2 linked regions of the Chelatococcus sp. HY11 genome follow. The protein of the gene in region 2 interacts with the protein of the main gene of each other region in a pairwise test. Links are inferred from orthologs where the notes say so. Each region holds a gene or a part of one and is shown on either strand. Other genes may lie near its edges.

Region 1 (7,092 bases), 2.8 Mb from region 2 along the record:
GGGTTGGATCCCGTCAACGGGGATAGTCCCGACTCAATCACGCCGCAATCGTTAACAAACGATGAAGATTAACGGTTTGTTAAGATATGCGGCGGCTCTTCCGCCCGTTCATCCATCCCCCACCCTGGCGAGCAATCTGGGGACGGCTTGTGGACGGCCTTGGCGCATGTGTCATGCCCTGACCAGTAGAAACAACAGAATCTAGACTCTAAAATAAGATTAGATTTGAAGAGAGAGATGGTGTGACCAGCGTCCTGCAAGCCTCCCAAAGCCAGCACTCCCCTATCCTCCGGACGCTCTCCGGGGAAACGATGACCCCTCCTCCTCTCTGGATGATGCGCCAGGCCGGGCGTTATCTCCCGGAATATCGCGCTCTGCGCGCGGAAGCCGGATCGTTTCTCGACCTCTGCTACACCCCCAGCCTCGCCACCGAGGTCACTCTTCAGCCCATCCGTCGGTTCGGCTTCGACGCCGCCATCCTGTTCAGTGATATCCTGGTCGTGCCGCACGCGCTCGGGCAGGATCTGTGGTTCGTCGAGGGCGAGGGACCACGGCTCAAGCCGGTCGCGACGACGAAGGACCTTGCGGCGCTGCGCGAAGACCTCGATCCTGAGAAGGTTGGAGCGGTCCTTGAGACCGTCTCACGGGTGAGAGCCGCATTGCCGCGCGAGACGGCCCTGCTTGGTTTCTGTGGGGCACCGTGGACGGTCGCGACCTATATGGTTGCCGGCAGAGGGACGCCAGACCAGGCGCCGGCGCTTGATCTCGCCGCGCGGGATCCCGTGCTCTTCAGGGCGATCATCGACCGCCTGGTCGCGCAGTCGACGCGTTATCTGGTTAGCCAGCTCCAGGCGGGCGCGGACGCGGTCCAGATCTTCGACAGTTGGGCCGGCGCGCTCATCAGTGACGAAGCGCTCTACCGCCGGTGGTGCCTGGAGCCGATCGCGCGGATCGTCGACGGCGTCCGCGCCGAGGTTCCCGGGGCGCGGATCATTGGCTTTCCGAAGGGCAGCGGACCTTTCTATCCGCTTTTTGCTGGCGAGAGCGGGGTCGATGCGGTGGGATTGGACCAGGGTCTGGGATTGGACCAGGCTCGCGCCGTTCAGGCTATTCGGCCGGTGCAGGGCAACCTCAGCCCAGAAGTTCTTCTGTCAGGCGGCACAGCGCTTGACCGGGCTATCGATTTGATCCTGGAGGCGCTCGGCGGGCGTCCCCATATCTTCAACCTTGGCCATGGCATTCTGCCGCAGACCCCGATTCCGCATGTTGAAAGGCTCGTCAAGCGGGTGCGCGGCGGGTTAGGTTGATCCCATGTATGAATGGATCAAAGCCTTCCACGTCATCTCCGTTATCGCCTGGATGGCGGGCATGCTCTATTTGCCCCGTCTCTTTGTCTACCACGCGGAGGCGCCCGTGGGTTCCGACCGCTCCGAGACCTTCAAGGTCATGGAGCGGCGCCTTTTGAAGGCGATCATCAATCCCGCCATGATCGCGACGTGGATTTCCGGCCTCTACATAGCCTATAGCGGGGGCTGGTTCTCATCCGGCTGGCTTCACGGGAAGCTGCTTCTGGTTGTTCTTTTGTCTGGCATTCACGGTTTTTTTGCTGGCGAACAGCGCAGGCTCGCGGGCGACATTCGCAAGCATAAGGCGCGATTCTATCGTATTGTGAACGAGATACCGACCCTTCTGATGATCGGGATTGTGATACTGGTTGTCGTCAAACCTTTTTGAAGCCTTGACGGTGGGGCTTGAGAGCCACTTCAAAAACGGATATGGAATTCCCATCCTTCCTTGAAACAGGTTGGCGGATGCCGTGGGTTTCTACCACGCGACGCCTCTTCCGGTAGCTTGTTATTCCTAGCCGCTGCCCTTCTGCCTGTTAGTTCCCCTTCTTACCGTGGCCAGCCTTCCCCAGGCATGCCCCTTACATTTTGAGAGAGTCTCCATGCGGGAGATCAAGCTTCAGGACCTCAAGTCCAAGACGCCAACCGAGCTTTTGACTTCAGCCGAGGAGCTCGAGGTCGAAAACGCCAGCATCATGCGCAAACAGGAATTGATGTTTGCGATTTTGAAGCAGCTGGCTGCGCGTGAAATCGAAATCATCGGCGAAGGCGTCGTCGAGGTCCTTCAGGACGGATTCGGATTTCTCCGGTCGTCCGATTCCAACTACCTGCCGGGGCCGGACGATATCTACATTTCGCCCTCGCAAATCCGCCGTTTCGGCCTTCGCACCGGTGACACGGTCGAGGGCCCTATCCGTGGTCCGAAGGAAGGCGAGCGCTATTTCGCGCTGCTCAAGGTCAACACGATCAATTTCGAGGATCCGGAGAAGATCCGGCACAAGGTTCACTTCGACAACCTGACGCCGCTCTATCCCGACGAGAGGTTGCGTCTCGAGCTCGAGGATCCGACCAAGAAGGACTACTCGGCCCGGATCATCGACATTGTCTCGCCGATCGGCAAAGGCCAGCGCGCCCTCATCGTGGCGCCGCCGCGTACCGGCAAGACGGTCCTTCTGCAGAATATCGCCCAGTCGATCACCACGAATCATCCCGAGTGCTACCTCATCGTCCTGCTCATCGACGAGCGGCCTGAGGAAGTCACCGACATGCAGCGCTCGGTGAAGGGCGAGGTGATTTCCTCCACCTTCGACGAGCCGGCCGCACGCCACGTGCAGGTGGCCGAGATGGTCATCGAGAAGGCGAAGCGCCTGGTCGAGCATGGCCGTGACGTGGTCATCCTGCTCGATTCCATCACCCGACTCGGTCGCGCCTACAACACGGTCGTGCCGTCTTCAGGCAAGGTGTTGACCGGCGGTGTGGATGCGAACGCCTTGCAGCGGCCGAAGCGCTTTTTCGGTGCGGCTCGCAATATCGAGGAAGGCGGTTCGCTGACCATTATCGCGACCGCGCTGATCGATACCGGCAGCCGCATGGACGAAGTGATCTTCGAGGAGTTCAAGGGCACGGGTAACTCGGAAATCATTCTCGACCGCAAGGTTTCCGACAAGCGCGTCTTCCCGGCGCTGGACATTACCCGTTCCGGCACGCGCAAGGAGGAACTGCTTACGCCGGCGGACATCCTCAAGAAGACCTATGTGCTCCGGCGGATTCTCAATCCGATGGGTACGGTCGATGCCATCGAGTTCCTGCTCGACAAGCTGCGGCAGACCAAGTCCAACGGCGAATTCTTCGATTCGATGAATACCTGAGGATCGAAAGGCTGCCGGGGATCAAGGCCGCCGCTTCGATCGGTTGCCCCCGACCCCTCCATTCAAAAAAACCGCCGGGGTTTTGCTCCGGCGGTTTTTTGTGCCCTGTGCGCTGCCGATCCCACGCTCCGGCCGGCAGCACAAACCCTCTGGCGGAAAGCCGGCTCGACACTTGCGAACTTGCCACGGGGGACCTCGGTCTATCCCGGAACGGGGCAAAGGCGCAGTCAAAGCGGGAATTCTGGCATGGTTATCAATTTGACACCGACAAGTGGTGTTTCGTTTCGGGACTACCTGACGTTGGGGAGTTCCTATTCCGTCGCCTACGGGTATGGCGGCAACGATACGATCGAGAGCACCGCACGGGGGGGTTTCAATCTCGCCATGGGCGGCAAGGGCGAGGACGGCTATATCGTAAGCGGTGACATGATCATCTCGGATAGTGGCGGAGATGATTATGTGACGATGCGGGGCATCTCGTGGTCGTCATCGACGAGCCACATCGCGACGATCGATAATCGCCATCTCGTTCTCTGGGATACCGCCAGTGATACGTCGGTCATCGTTCTCGACTGGCTTGATCCGGGCCGACAGGTCGAGCTCTACCATTTCAATGACGTCAGTCTGAGCTGGGGCGAAATCGCCTATTACCTGCCCGAAAAAGGAAGCTACATCGGTGACATTCCCTGGGAAGGATTGGGTGGCCTCGGTCTCAGTGGTTTCCTGTCCAATGATGCCAACGACACCATCAATTTCCATCGCGAGCAGGAAGTCTTCGGTTCCAACAAGGCGGATGCCGAAGGCGTCGGACGTCTTTATGAGGCTGGCCTCGGCCGCAAGGCCGATATTGCGGGCCTCAACTTCTGGTATGACCTGCAGGCGAGCGGCGTCCCGGAGACGGACATCGCGGGCTCGCTTCTGAAAAGCGCCGAATTCACGAAGGCCTACGGAAACGCGTACACCATGACCAACGCTGATTTGGTCGAGGTGATGTATGAGAACGTACTTGGCCGGGCCAGTGACAGCGCCGGGGCAGCTTTCTGGATCAGCCAGCTGCAGAACGGATTCAGTCGCGAGAACCTTCTTATCGCTTTCGCCGATAGTCCCGAGAACGTGAGCCAGAGCGACTATCTGCACTCGCTCGCCTGGAACGCGTCTACCAGTGATTGGTACTTTGCCTGAGGATTTCGCACCGCGCGACTCTCTCGCTGACCGCGTGTCGCGCGGCCGTTGAGCCGGGAAGCCGGCTCCTCCTCACCACCCCGCGACTGCAAATTGCCGCGGGGTTTTTGCAAACTAGTCCGTCTTATCCGAAGATGGGCTTAGCAATTCTACCAGTACGACTGGATCGCTGATCGGTAGGGAACAGGCCTGCCCCCGGCATATGAAGGCACTTCCCCGCCCAGCTCTCTCGGATTGCGCCCTCACCGGGTGCCCAGCGGCAAGGGCATGGACATCTCGCAACTCCATGATTGTCCGATTCGGATATGGAACGGACCTGGCCGCCGCGAGCAGCGCCTCTCTTTCGGATCCCGCGACGACGATAGCCGCGCCATGGATATGAAAATCCAGGCCGTTCAGGATCGACGCGTGATTTAAGGGTGCTACCTTGGCATGGCCAGCGAGCATCGACAGTTCCTCGCCGGCGCCTTCGAAAGGTGCGAGTGCCGCCAGTCTGGCCAAGGCTTCCGCGTACAGGCCGTTGGCATTCGGCGTCGCTTCATCCATCGTCGGTCGTGGGCGCACGACAAGATCATCAGCGCTGTCGGCAACCAGGAAGAGCAAACCCGATTCGTCAGCGTAACGATCTTTTAACGCTGTTCGCCAACGCACGGCATCGTCCAGATAGTGCGGGCCTCCCGTCGCCTCATAAAGCGTTAGAGCCGCCAGCATCAATGCGGCGTGATCGGTGGCGAAACCGGGGAAAAGCAGACGGCCATCCCGCCAGCTATGGCCCAGAAGACCGTCCCGCACCATCGATTCGTTTATGAAACGATACGCGCCCTGGGCGGTTTCTATCCAGTCCGGGCGGTCGAGAAGTAATCCCGCGCGGACGAGCCCGACGATCACCAATCCGTTCCAGTCGGCGAGGATCTTGTCGTCCCGAGCGGGCTGCGGACGTCGGCTTCGATAGTCCAGAACACGCTCCCTGAGACCTTCCAGCTTGGTCATCTGTCGGGGGTCAGGGACAAAGTCGTTCTGGCGGTTGAGGATGGTATGGCCTTCCCAATTGCCTCCGGGCGTCACGCCGTAGACGGCCTTGAACAGGGCGGCGTCTGACCCCAGGATCGCATCGATTTCGGGTTCGGTCCAAACATAGGCCTTGCCTTCCTCTCCCTCCGAATCCGCATCGAGGCTTGCCGCGAAGGCACCGCCTGGCATGCGCATCTCACGCTCAAGCCAGCTGACGATGCCCTCGGCCGCCTCCTTGAAGACGGTATGACCCGTCTGGGAGGCTGCTAGGGCGAAGAGAGGCAGCAGCTGGGCATTGTCGTAGAGCATCTTCTCGAAATGCGGCACGAGCCATCGATCATCGACAGAGTAGCGCGCGAAGCCGCCGCCGAGGTGATCATGGATGCCCCCGCGAGCCATCTGTTCCAGCGAGAACTGAAACAAGGCTTCCGCTTCCGCATCGCCTTGCGCTTGAGACCAGCGCCACAGGAATTCGAGAAGCATGGGGTTGGGAAACTTCGGGGCGCCTTTCAAGCCGCCGCTGACCGGATCGAAAGCGCGCTTGAGTGCCGACCCCACCTCTCCGAGCCACTGCCCACCAAAGGAGGCGTCGGGGCTCGCGGCGACCGTCGCGCGCAAATTCTGCAACAGGGCATTCCGGTTATGGGCGATCCGTACCGGCTCCTCCCGGACAAGCCGGGCTACCTCTTTGAGAACGGACACAAACGCGGGGCGCCCGAACTGGGCTGTCTTTGGGAAGTAGGTCCCGCCCCAGAATGGCTCAGCCTCGGGCGTTAGGAACATGGTGAGCGGCCAGCCCCCCTGTTCTCCCAACATGTGAAGGGCCTGCATATAGATCTGGTCGACGTCCGGACGCTCCTCGCGATCCACCTTGATATTGACGAAGAGTTCGTTCATCACGGCGGCGGTCGCCGCGTCTTCGAAGCTCTCGTGCGCCATGACGTGGCACCAGTGGCAAGCCGCGTATCCGACCGACAGCAGAATCGGCTTGCCCAGACGCCTCGCTTCGGCAAGCGCTTGCGATCCCCAAGGCCACCAATCGACGGGGTTGTCACTATGCTGCAGGAGATAGGGACTTGTCTGGTCACCCAGGCGGTTCATATCAACGCTCCGTCCTCACTCGGTGTCATTGTCGCATGATTTGCCGATCAAACTAGGCCTCGCCGTCGTAATCCTGAAGGGCTGACTTCGTTCCGTGATGACCAATATGGCTCCGACCCATCATGAAAACGCCGGGGGGCGGGAAACGATCGTTGCGCTCGCGACCGGGCAGGTTCGTTCCGCCGTGGCGATCCTGCGCTTGTCGGGCCCCGGAAGCCGATTCGCTCTCGAAACGATCGCCGGTGGCTGCCCAGATCCCCGCCGGGCTTCCCTTCGCTCGCTGCGCGCGCCAGGGACCGGCGAGGTTCTCGATCACGCGCTTGTCTTCTGGTTCCCAGGGCCCGCGAGTTTCAGCGGCGAAGACATGGCGGAGTTTCACCTCCACGGCGGTACGGCGGTCATCAAGGCCGTCATGGCAGCCCTGCTGGACATACCGCGTTGTCGGCTCGCCGAGCCGGGCGAGTTCTCGCGCCGCGCCTTTCTCGCCGGGCGTCTCGATCTGAGCGAGGCGGAGGGCATCGCGGATCTTGTGGACGCGGAGACTGAGTTGCAGCGTCGGCAGGCCTTGCGTCAAATGGACGGTG
Region 2 (7,722 bases):
CCGACCAGCTTGGCGCGCAGTTCATCAAGGGACGGCAGCGCGGCCAGAGCCTTCACGCCGTCCTGGTTCAGAGCGGTCACTCCCATCGCGCCGCCGAGGATAACGAGCTTGTCGTTAGCCTTGGCGAAGTCGACAGCGACCTTCGGCGCCGCAACAGGGTCGCTGGAATAAGCCAGCAACGTCGGCCCCTTAAGAAGAGGCGCGATTGATGCGACGTCCGTGCCTTCGAGAGCGATCTTGGCGAGGCGATTCTTCGCGACCTTGACCGAGGCACCAGCCTGCTTCATCTCCCTGCGGAGCTTCTGCATGTCGGCGACCGTCAGGCCGGCATAGTGAGCTACGACGACGACGCCGGCTGATGAAAACACATCACCCATTGCCGCGACGAACTCGGCTTTTGCCGCTCTGTCCACTTGGCTCTCTCCGGTTCAGCAGCAGGGAACACCCCCGCCGCCGGCTGCACATGCCACACGCCGTGCACTAGGCTTGCACCCAATGCGCCGCGCGCGGCGCCCGCAAGCCCTGTCCCCCAGATCGCAGAGATCAAACTCACGCCCCAGGAATAGGTCCGAACCAACCCACCCAAAGGAAAACCCCACAAGAGGCATCCATCGTGTAAATCAGCCTTCCCCGTCTATGCTGGCTTCATACTGAAATTAAGCCGTAAACGGCACCCGCAGTCTCGGACAGGACATATGACCGGTTCGCGCAAAGCTACCGCCTTGCCCGCCGGCCACATTCACCCGGTTACCCGGGCGAAACTCCAACACCTGAGACCGGCGACATCAGATGCCAAGCCGATTCCAGGCAAGAATGGTTTTAATAACCATTCACCTGCGGTTTGCCAAGAGCCCACCGCAGGCAAACAGGCAAGTCGCATCAGCTAGCGCGCTATTGCGCCAAAGATGAGGCAGCTGTCTTCTTACGCGCCGAGCACGGACGCGGGATCGACCTTCACACCCGGCCCCATCGTCGAGGAGATGGCCACGCGTTGGACGTAGGTGCCCTTCGCGCCGGACGGACGGGCCTTGGAAACCGCATCCGCGAAAGCCTTGATGTTCTCGATCAGCTTACCCTCATCGAAGGAAGCCTTGCCGATGCCGGCGTGGACGATGCCGGCCTTCTCGACACGGAACTCGACGGCACCGCCCTTGGCGGCAGCGACCGCCGCCTTGACGTCCATGGTCACCGTGCCGACCTTTGGATTCGGCATCAGGCCACGCGGGCCGAGCACCTTGCCGAGACGGCCGACGAGCGGCATCAGGTCCGGGGTCGCGATGCAGCGATCGAAATTGATCGTGCCGCCCTGAACGATCTCGAGCAGATCCTCGGCGCCGACGATGTCCGCACCGGCTGCCTTGGCTTCGTCAGCCTTGGCGCCGCGGGCGAAGACGGCAACGCGGACGGTCCGGCCGGAGCCATTCGGCAGGTTGCAGACGCCGCGGACCATCTGGTCGGCGTGGCGGGGATCGACGCCGAGATTCATGGCCACTTCGATGGTCTCATCGAACTTGGCCTTGGCGCGCTCCTTCACCATCTTCACGGCCTCTTCGAGACCATAGAGCTTCACCCGGTCGACGCCGTCGCGAAGGGCGGTAATGCGCTTTGCTGGTTTTGCCATGATCGACCTCCTCAGCCCTGGACCTCAAGGCCCATTGAGCGGGCCGAGCCTTCGATCATCGCGACAGCCGCATCGACGGTGTCGCAGTTCAGGTCGACCATCTTCTTCGTGGCGATGTCACGCAGCTGGTCGCGCGTCACCTTGCCGGCAAAGGCGCCCTTGCCGGGGGTCTTTGACGCGCTCGTGATGCCAGCGGCCTTCTTCAGGAAGTAGCTGACCGGCGGCTGCTTCATCTCGAAGGTGAAAGAGCGGTCCTGATACGCGGTGATGATCACCGGGATCGGCGTACCCTTTTCCATCTGCGCGGTCTTCGCGTTGAAGGCCTTGCAGAATTCCATGATGTTGAGGCCGCGCTGACCGAGCGCCGGACCGATCGGCGGCGACGGGTTGGCCGCGCCTGCCGGAACCTGAAGCTTCACGTAACCCGTGATCTTCTTTGCCATGATGGCTGCTCCCATGGGACGACGCCGCGGATGCCAATCCGCGCGCCGGGGATGACAGATCGCGGTACGGCCCTTCTGTTCCGGCTGGCGACCGGCGGACCTTCCGCGGATGAACCGGCGATGGGTTTCGCCGGCTTTCTGGAGCTTGGCGCTCCAACGACGAAGGGCGGCCAGCATGCCGGCCACCCTTTGTGAAAGCTCTTTAGCAACAGAGACAACCCGAGGCAAGCCTCAAGGGTCGCCCCTTGCCCCGGTCGATCAGACTTTCTCGACCTGCGCGTATTCGAGATCGACCGGCGTCGCGCGACCGAAGATCGACACCGCGACTTTGAGACGGGCGCGTGCCTCGTCCACCTCCTCGACGATGCCATTGAAGGAGGCGAAAGGCCCGTCGGCCACACGCACCTGCTCGCCGATCTCAAAGCTGACGGAGGGCTTCGGACGATCTACGCCCTCGGCGACCTGCCCCTTGATGCGCTCCGCCTCGCGGTCCGGGATCGGCAGCGGCTTGGACTTGTCGGCGCCGAGGAAGCCGGTGACCTTCGGGGTGTTCTTGATGAGGTGATAGACCTCGTCGGTCAGGTCGCACTTCACCAGGACATAGCCCGGGAAAAACTTGCGCTCGGTATCGACCTTGCGGCCCCGACGCACCTCGACGACCTTTTCCGTTGGGACAAGGATTTCGTCGAACTTGTCCTCGAGACCACGCTGGACGGCCTGATCACGCAGGGACTGCGCAACCTTGTTCTCGAAATTCGAGTAAGCGTGGACGATATACCACCGTTTCGGAGCGGATGAGATGCTGGTCGGGCTGGGAGAAGACATCTGCGCGGCTCCTAGCGACCGATACCGAGAATCAGCGTCACGCCGAAGCGGATGATTTGGTCGGCGAGAAGGAAAAACAGGCTCGCGACGATGACCATGACGAATACCATAGCCGTCGTGACGAGCGTCTCCTTGCGGGTCGGCCACGTGACCTTGGAGGCCTCGTTACCTACCTGCTGAATGAACTCGACCGGATTCGTCTTCGCCATATTGTCTCACCATAGCCGTCGCGCAGTGCTGATTTGGCATCACAACGGTCAACACGCAAGGGCCAGTGACCCCGAGGTCTGTTGCAATGTCATCCTGCGATCAGCGCAACTTGCAAAAAACTGCAGTCAGGAACTGAAAGCCGACCGCCTGGGATCCGCTGGCAGGAGTGGAGGGACTCGAACCCCCAACCCCCGGTTTTGGAGACCGGTGCTCTAGCCAGTTGAGCTACACTCCTAGCGGATGCCTGCGGTAACAGGCCGACAATGGCGCCCCTTAAGCCAAAGCTCAGCTCAAGATGGAATCGCCACGCCATTCCTATACATCACTCGCGCGACATGGCGATAGGCGAATGATGGGAATATTCACTGTCGCGCCTGGATTACGGCGCGGCAGCCGTGCGACGCAGGCGAATGCGCTGATTGCTTGCGCATTCGCCTGATGTGCTGGTGTCTTACTCGATGATGGAGGCGACGACGCCGGCGCCAACCGTGCGGCCACCTTCGCGGATCGCGAAGCGAAGCTTCTCTTCCATGGCGATCGGAACGATCAGCACGACTTCCATCGTCACGTTGTCCCCGGGCATCACCATCTCGGTGCCTTCCGGCAACGTCACCACGCCCGTCACGTCCGTCGTCCGGAAGTAAAACTGCGGACGGTAGTTCGTGAAGAACGGCGTGTGCCGGCCACCCTCTTCCTTCGTCAGGATGTAGGCTTCCGCCTTGAACTTCGTGTGCGGCTTCACCGAACCCGGCTTGCACAGCACCTGGCCGCGCTCAACGTCCTCGCGCTTCGTGCCGCGCAGCAGCGCCCCGATGTTGTCACCCGCCTGACCCTGGTCAAGCAGCTTCCGGAACATCTCGACGCCCGTCACCGTCGTCTTCACCGTCGGCTTCAGCCCGACGATCTCGATTTCCTCGCCGACCTTCACGATCCCGCGCTCGACGCGGCCCGTCACAACCGTGCCGCGACCCGAGATCGAGAACACGTCCTCGACCGGCATCAGGAACGGCAGGTCAACCGGACGCTCCGGCTGCGGGATATACGCGTCGACCTGCGTCATCAGCTCAAGCACCGCGTCATGGCCGATCGTCGGCTCGCGATCCTCAAGCGCACACAGCGCCGAACCACGCACCACCGGGATGTCGTCCCCGGGGAACTCGTACTTCGACAGAAGCTCGCGCACCTCGAGCTCGACCAGGTCGAGAAGCTCGGCGTCGTCCACCATGTCGACCTTGTTCAGGAACACCACAAGCGCCGGAACGCCCACCTGGCGCGCAAGCAGGATGTGCTCGCGCGTCTGCGGCATCGGGCCGTCAGCCGCAGACACCACCAGGATCGCCCCGTCCATCTGCGCCGCGCCCGTGATCATGTTCTTCACATAGTCGGCGTGGCCGGGGCAGTCCACATGCGCGTAGTGCCGGTTCTTCGTCTCGTACTCGACATGCGACGTCGAGATCGTGATCCCGCGCGCCTTCTCTTCAGGCGCCTTGTCGATCTGGTCATACGCCGTGAACGACGCGCCCCCAGACTCCGCCAGAACCTTCGTGATCGCCGCCGTCAACGACGTCTTGCCATGGTCAACGTGACCAATCGTCCCGATGTTGCAGTGCGGCTTCGTCCGCTCAAACTTCTCTTTGGCCATCAGTCACAAACCCTGGGCATTGCCATCATGATAAAGGATCGGGGATATCGATCCCCGAAATTGCGCGATCGTCTAGGGGGTTTCACTCGCTTGCGCAAGTGCCAGCGGCGCAATTAGTGCCGATTGTGGGGAACACCCGCTGCGACACCTTCGACAATATGCCTCTGCAACCGGTCCCGACAAACACCAAATCACGTCCCTGCCCGCCGCGCTATCAGACAGCGCCGCGCTCGAAACCATACAATAAATGGAATTCGATGAGGCCGTGGAGCGGGTGAAGGGAATCGAACCCTCGTCATCAGCTTGGAAGGCTGTTGCTCTACCATTGAGCTACACCCGCTAACGCACGTCAGGCTTGGATGGTGGAGGGGGTTGGATTCGAACCAACGTAGGCGTAGCCAACGGATTTACAGTCCGTCCCCTTTAACCACTCGGGCACCCCTCCGGCCCATCCAGCATGACCAACCCCGGTGGGTCGATCACCTTTCCGCTCACCTGCGGCGCAGGAGCAGTGGCGCGTTCTTAAGAGGAGCCGGTTATGGGTGTCAACTGCAAAACCGGGCTGGCGCGCCACAATCCCCTGTGTCAAACCTGCCTCACCCTGAGCCAGGCCAGCGCATATCGCGGGAACGTCTTGCTCGCCGGGCCCGGGCGGACCGTGCCCATACCTGTGGAAACGAGTAGTAGCGATGAGTGACGATCAGCGGCGGCCCCGCCACGGCAAATCCGGCCCTGGCCACAAATCCGGCCCTGGCAGATCGAATCGCCCCCCCTCACGGCCAGACTGGCGCGCGCGAAGGGCCGCGGAGGTCGAGGACGGCGTCATCCTGTACGGCTGGCATCCTGTCGTCGAGGCGCTTTCGAATCCGAAGCGCCGCATCCGCCGTCTACTCGTGACCGAGAACGCGCAGCGACGCCTGACCGAAGAGCTGGGCCCCCTGCGCGTCACGCCGGAACTCGCTCGTCCGGACGAGATCGCGCGCAAGCTCGAGCCGGATGCGGTGCATCAGGGTCTCTATATCGAGGCGGATCCCCTCCCCTCTCCCACCATCGAGACGATGAACGCGCAATCATTGATTCTCGTCCTGGACCAGATCACCGACCCGCATAATGTCGGCGCCATCGTCCGCACCGCCGCCGCCTTCGGCGTGGACAGCATCGTGACCACCGCCCGGCATAGCCCCTCGGCCACCGGTGTCATGGCCAAATCAGCGTCGGGCGGGCTGGAACATGTGCCCTTCACCATCGTGCGCAACCTCGCCGGCGCCTTGCAGACGCTGCGTGAGCGCGGATTTCTGTGCATTGGTCTTGATTCCGCCGGCGAGACCGAACTTGAGGCCGTTCCGCTGCGCCGCCCGGTCGCGCTCGTCCTCGGCGCGGAGGGCAAAGGCCTTCGGCAGCTCACCCGGGAACGCTGCAACGTGCTCGCTCGGCTCGACATGCCGGGTCATATCAAGAGCCTGAACGTGTCGAACGCCGCAGCCGTCGCCCTCTACGCGACCTCCCGGGCGCTCGCCGCTCTTGATTGATTGACGCGCGCGGGCGCCCGCGCGCGGTTGGCCCACGGCACAGGCACTCTCACAGGCACTCTCTTGACGCCGCGGCGCGCCTTCCCACGCCGCCCCTCACCGGCCGTGGCGTGGACAACGCCGATTGATGGCACGATCAGGCAATAAGCATGCCCGCCCACTCGGCTGCCCGTCCGAACGACCACTACGCCGACACATTCAACTTTTGAATGACGACGAATTGACGAGCGACACGGCACCGCCTCCCGCCGTAGTTTTCCCGTATTGACCGTACGGTCGGCCATGATTCTAGAGGGCAGCTGCAATGTTCGCAAGCAACCCTGATCTGAATCATTGAGATCGGAAGACAATAAAACGAGGAAACACTTGAGGAGGCGTCAATGAGCGTCGCGGCAGCGGAAGCGATATCCGAGCAGAAGCGTCCTATGACCCGCGAAGAGCGCAAAGTTATCGTTGCGTCTTCGCTTGGAACGGTCTTCGAATGGTATGATTTTTACTTGGCAGGCTCGCTTGCCATCAATATTTCGATGAACTTCTTTTCCGGCGTCAACCCGACCGCCGGATTTATTTTTACACTGCTTGGGTTCGCTGCCGGATTTGCGGTGCGCCCCTTCGGTGCCCTGTTCTTCGGACGGCTCGGCGATCTCATAGGCAGAAAGTATACGTTCCTCGTGACGATGACCGTCATGGGTATCTCGACCTTCGTGGTCGGCCTGCTGCCCAGCTACGCCTCCATCGGCATCATCGCGCCGATTGCCTTCGTCGCTTGCCGTCTGCTGCAAGGACTGGCGCTCGGTGGCGAATACGGCGGCGCCGCGACCTATGTGGCGGAGCACGCCCCCCAGGGACGCCGTGGCTTCTATACGTCGTGGATCCAGACCACCGCGACCGTCGGCCTGTTCCTCTCGCTCGTCGTCATCCTCGTCCTGCGCATGTCGATGTCGACCGAGGCGTTCAACGAATGGGGCTGGCGCGTTCCCTTCCTCCTGTCGATCCTCCTCCTCGGCGTGTCCATCTGGATCCGCCTGCAGCTCCAGGAATCCCCCGCCTTCGTCAAGATGAAGGAAGAAGGCACGGGCTCGAAGGCTCCCCTCAAGGAGGCTTTCGGCACCTGGAAGAACGCCAAGATCGGAATTATCGCGCTGCTCGGCGGCACCGCCGGCCAGGCCGTCGTCTGGTATACAGGCCAGTTCTACGCCCTGTTCTTCCTGACACAGACTTTGAAAATTGACGGAACGACGGCGAATATTCTGATCGCTCTCGCTCTCCTCATCGGTACGCCGTTCTTCATCTTCTTCGGTTGGCTGTCGGACCGCATCGGCCGCAAGCCCATCATCCTTGCGGGCTGCCTGATCGCCGCGATCACGTATTTCCCGCTGTTCGCAGCGCTTGGCAAATATGGCAATCCGACCCTCATTGCCGCTCAGGAGAAAGCGCCGGTGACGGTCATCG

The links. Proteins that work in one complex are often made in the same cells at the same time.
Region 1: the proteins of nusG (region 2) and rho interact in binary tests that used the Escherichia coli proteins (3 or more experiments, as listed by UniProt). The link is inferred for Chelatococcus sp. HY11 from one-to-one orthologs.

What each region holds. Positions count from the first base shown.
Region 1 is NZ_JAHBRX010000001.1:3,400,401-3,407,492, forward strand. Bases 1,210-4,081 are described here. They hold rho (transcription termination factor Rho), read left to right. Parts: upstream 1,210-1,948; coding sequence 1,949-3,214; downstream 3,215-4,081. Other genes in these bases: hemE (uroporphyrinogen decarboxylase), read left to right, coding at 1,210-1,307; hemJ (protoporphyrinogen oxidase HemJ), read left to right, coding at 1,312-1,734; KIO74_RS15515 (DUF4214 domain-containing protein), read left to right, coding at 3,461-4,081. Outside these bases: more of hemE, read left to right, coding at 255-1,209; more of KIO74_RS15515, read left to right, coding at 4,082-4,396; KIO74_RS15520 (thioredoxin domain-containing protein), read right to left, coding at 4,511-6,508; tRNA uridine-5-carboxymethylaminomethyl(34) synthesis GTPase MnmE, read left to right, coding at 6,615-7,092. UniProt on the Escherichia coli protein: Facilitates transcription termination by a mechanism that involves Rho binding to the nascent RNA, activation of Rho's RNA-dependent ATPase activity, and release of the mRNA from the DNA template.
Region 2 is NZ_JAHBRX010000001.1:549,154-556,875, reverse strand. Bases 1,107-3,963 are described here. They hold nusG (transcription termination/antitermination protein NusG), read right to left. Parts: upstream 2,890-3,963; coding sequence 2,323-2,889; downstream 1,107-2,322. Other genes in these bases: tuf (elongation factor Tu), read right to left, coding at 3,551-3,963; secE (preprotein translocase subunit SecE), read right to left, coding at 2,901-3,098; KIO74_RS02720 (hypothetical protein), read left to right, coding at 2,116-2,259; rplK (50S ribosomal protein L11), read right to left, coding at 1,633-2,064; rplA (50S ribosomal protein L1), read right to left, coding at 1,107-1,621. In the rest of the region: rplJ (50S ribosomal protein L10), read right to left, coding at 1-413; more of rplA, read right to left, coding at 923-1,106; more of tuf, read right to left, coding at 3,964-4,741; 23S rRNA (guanosine(2251)-2'-O)-methyltransferase RlmB, read left to right, coding at 5,431-6,270; KIO74_RS02680 (MFS transporter), read left to right, coding at 6,651-7,722. UniProt on the Escherichia coli protein: Part of the processive rRNA transcription and antitermination complex (rrnTAC). The complex forms an RNA-chaperone ring around the RNA exit tunnel of RNA polymerase (RNAP).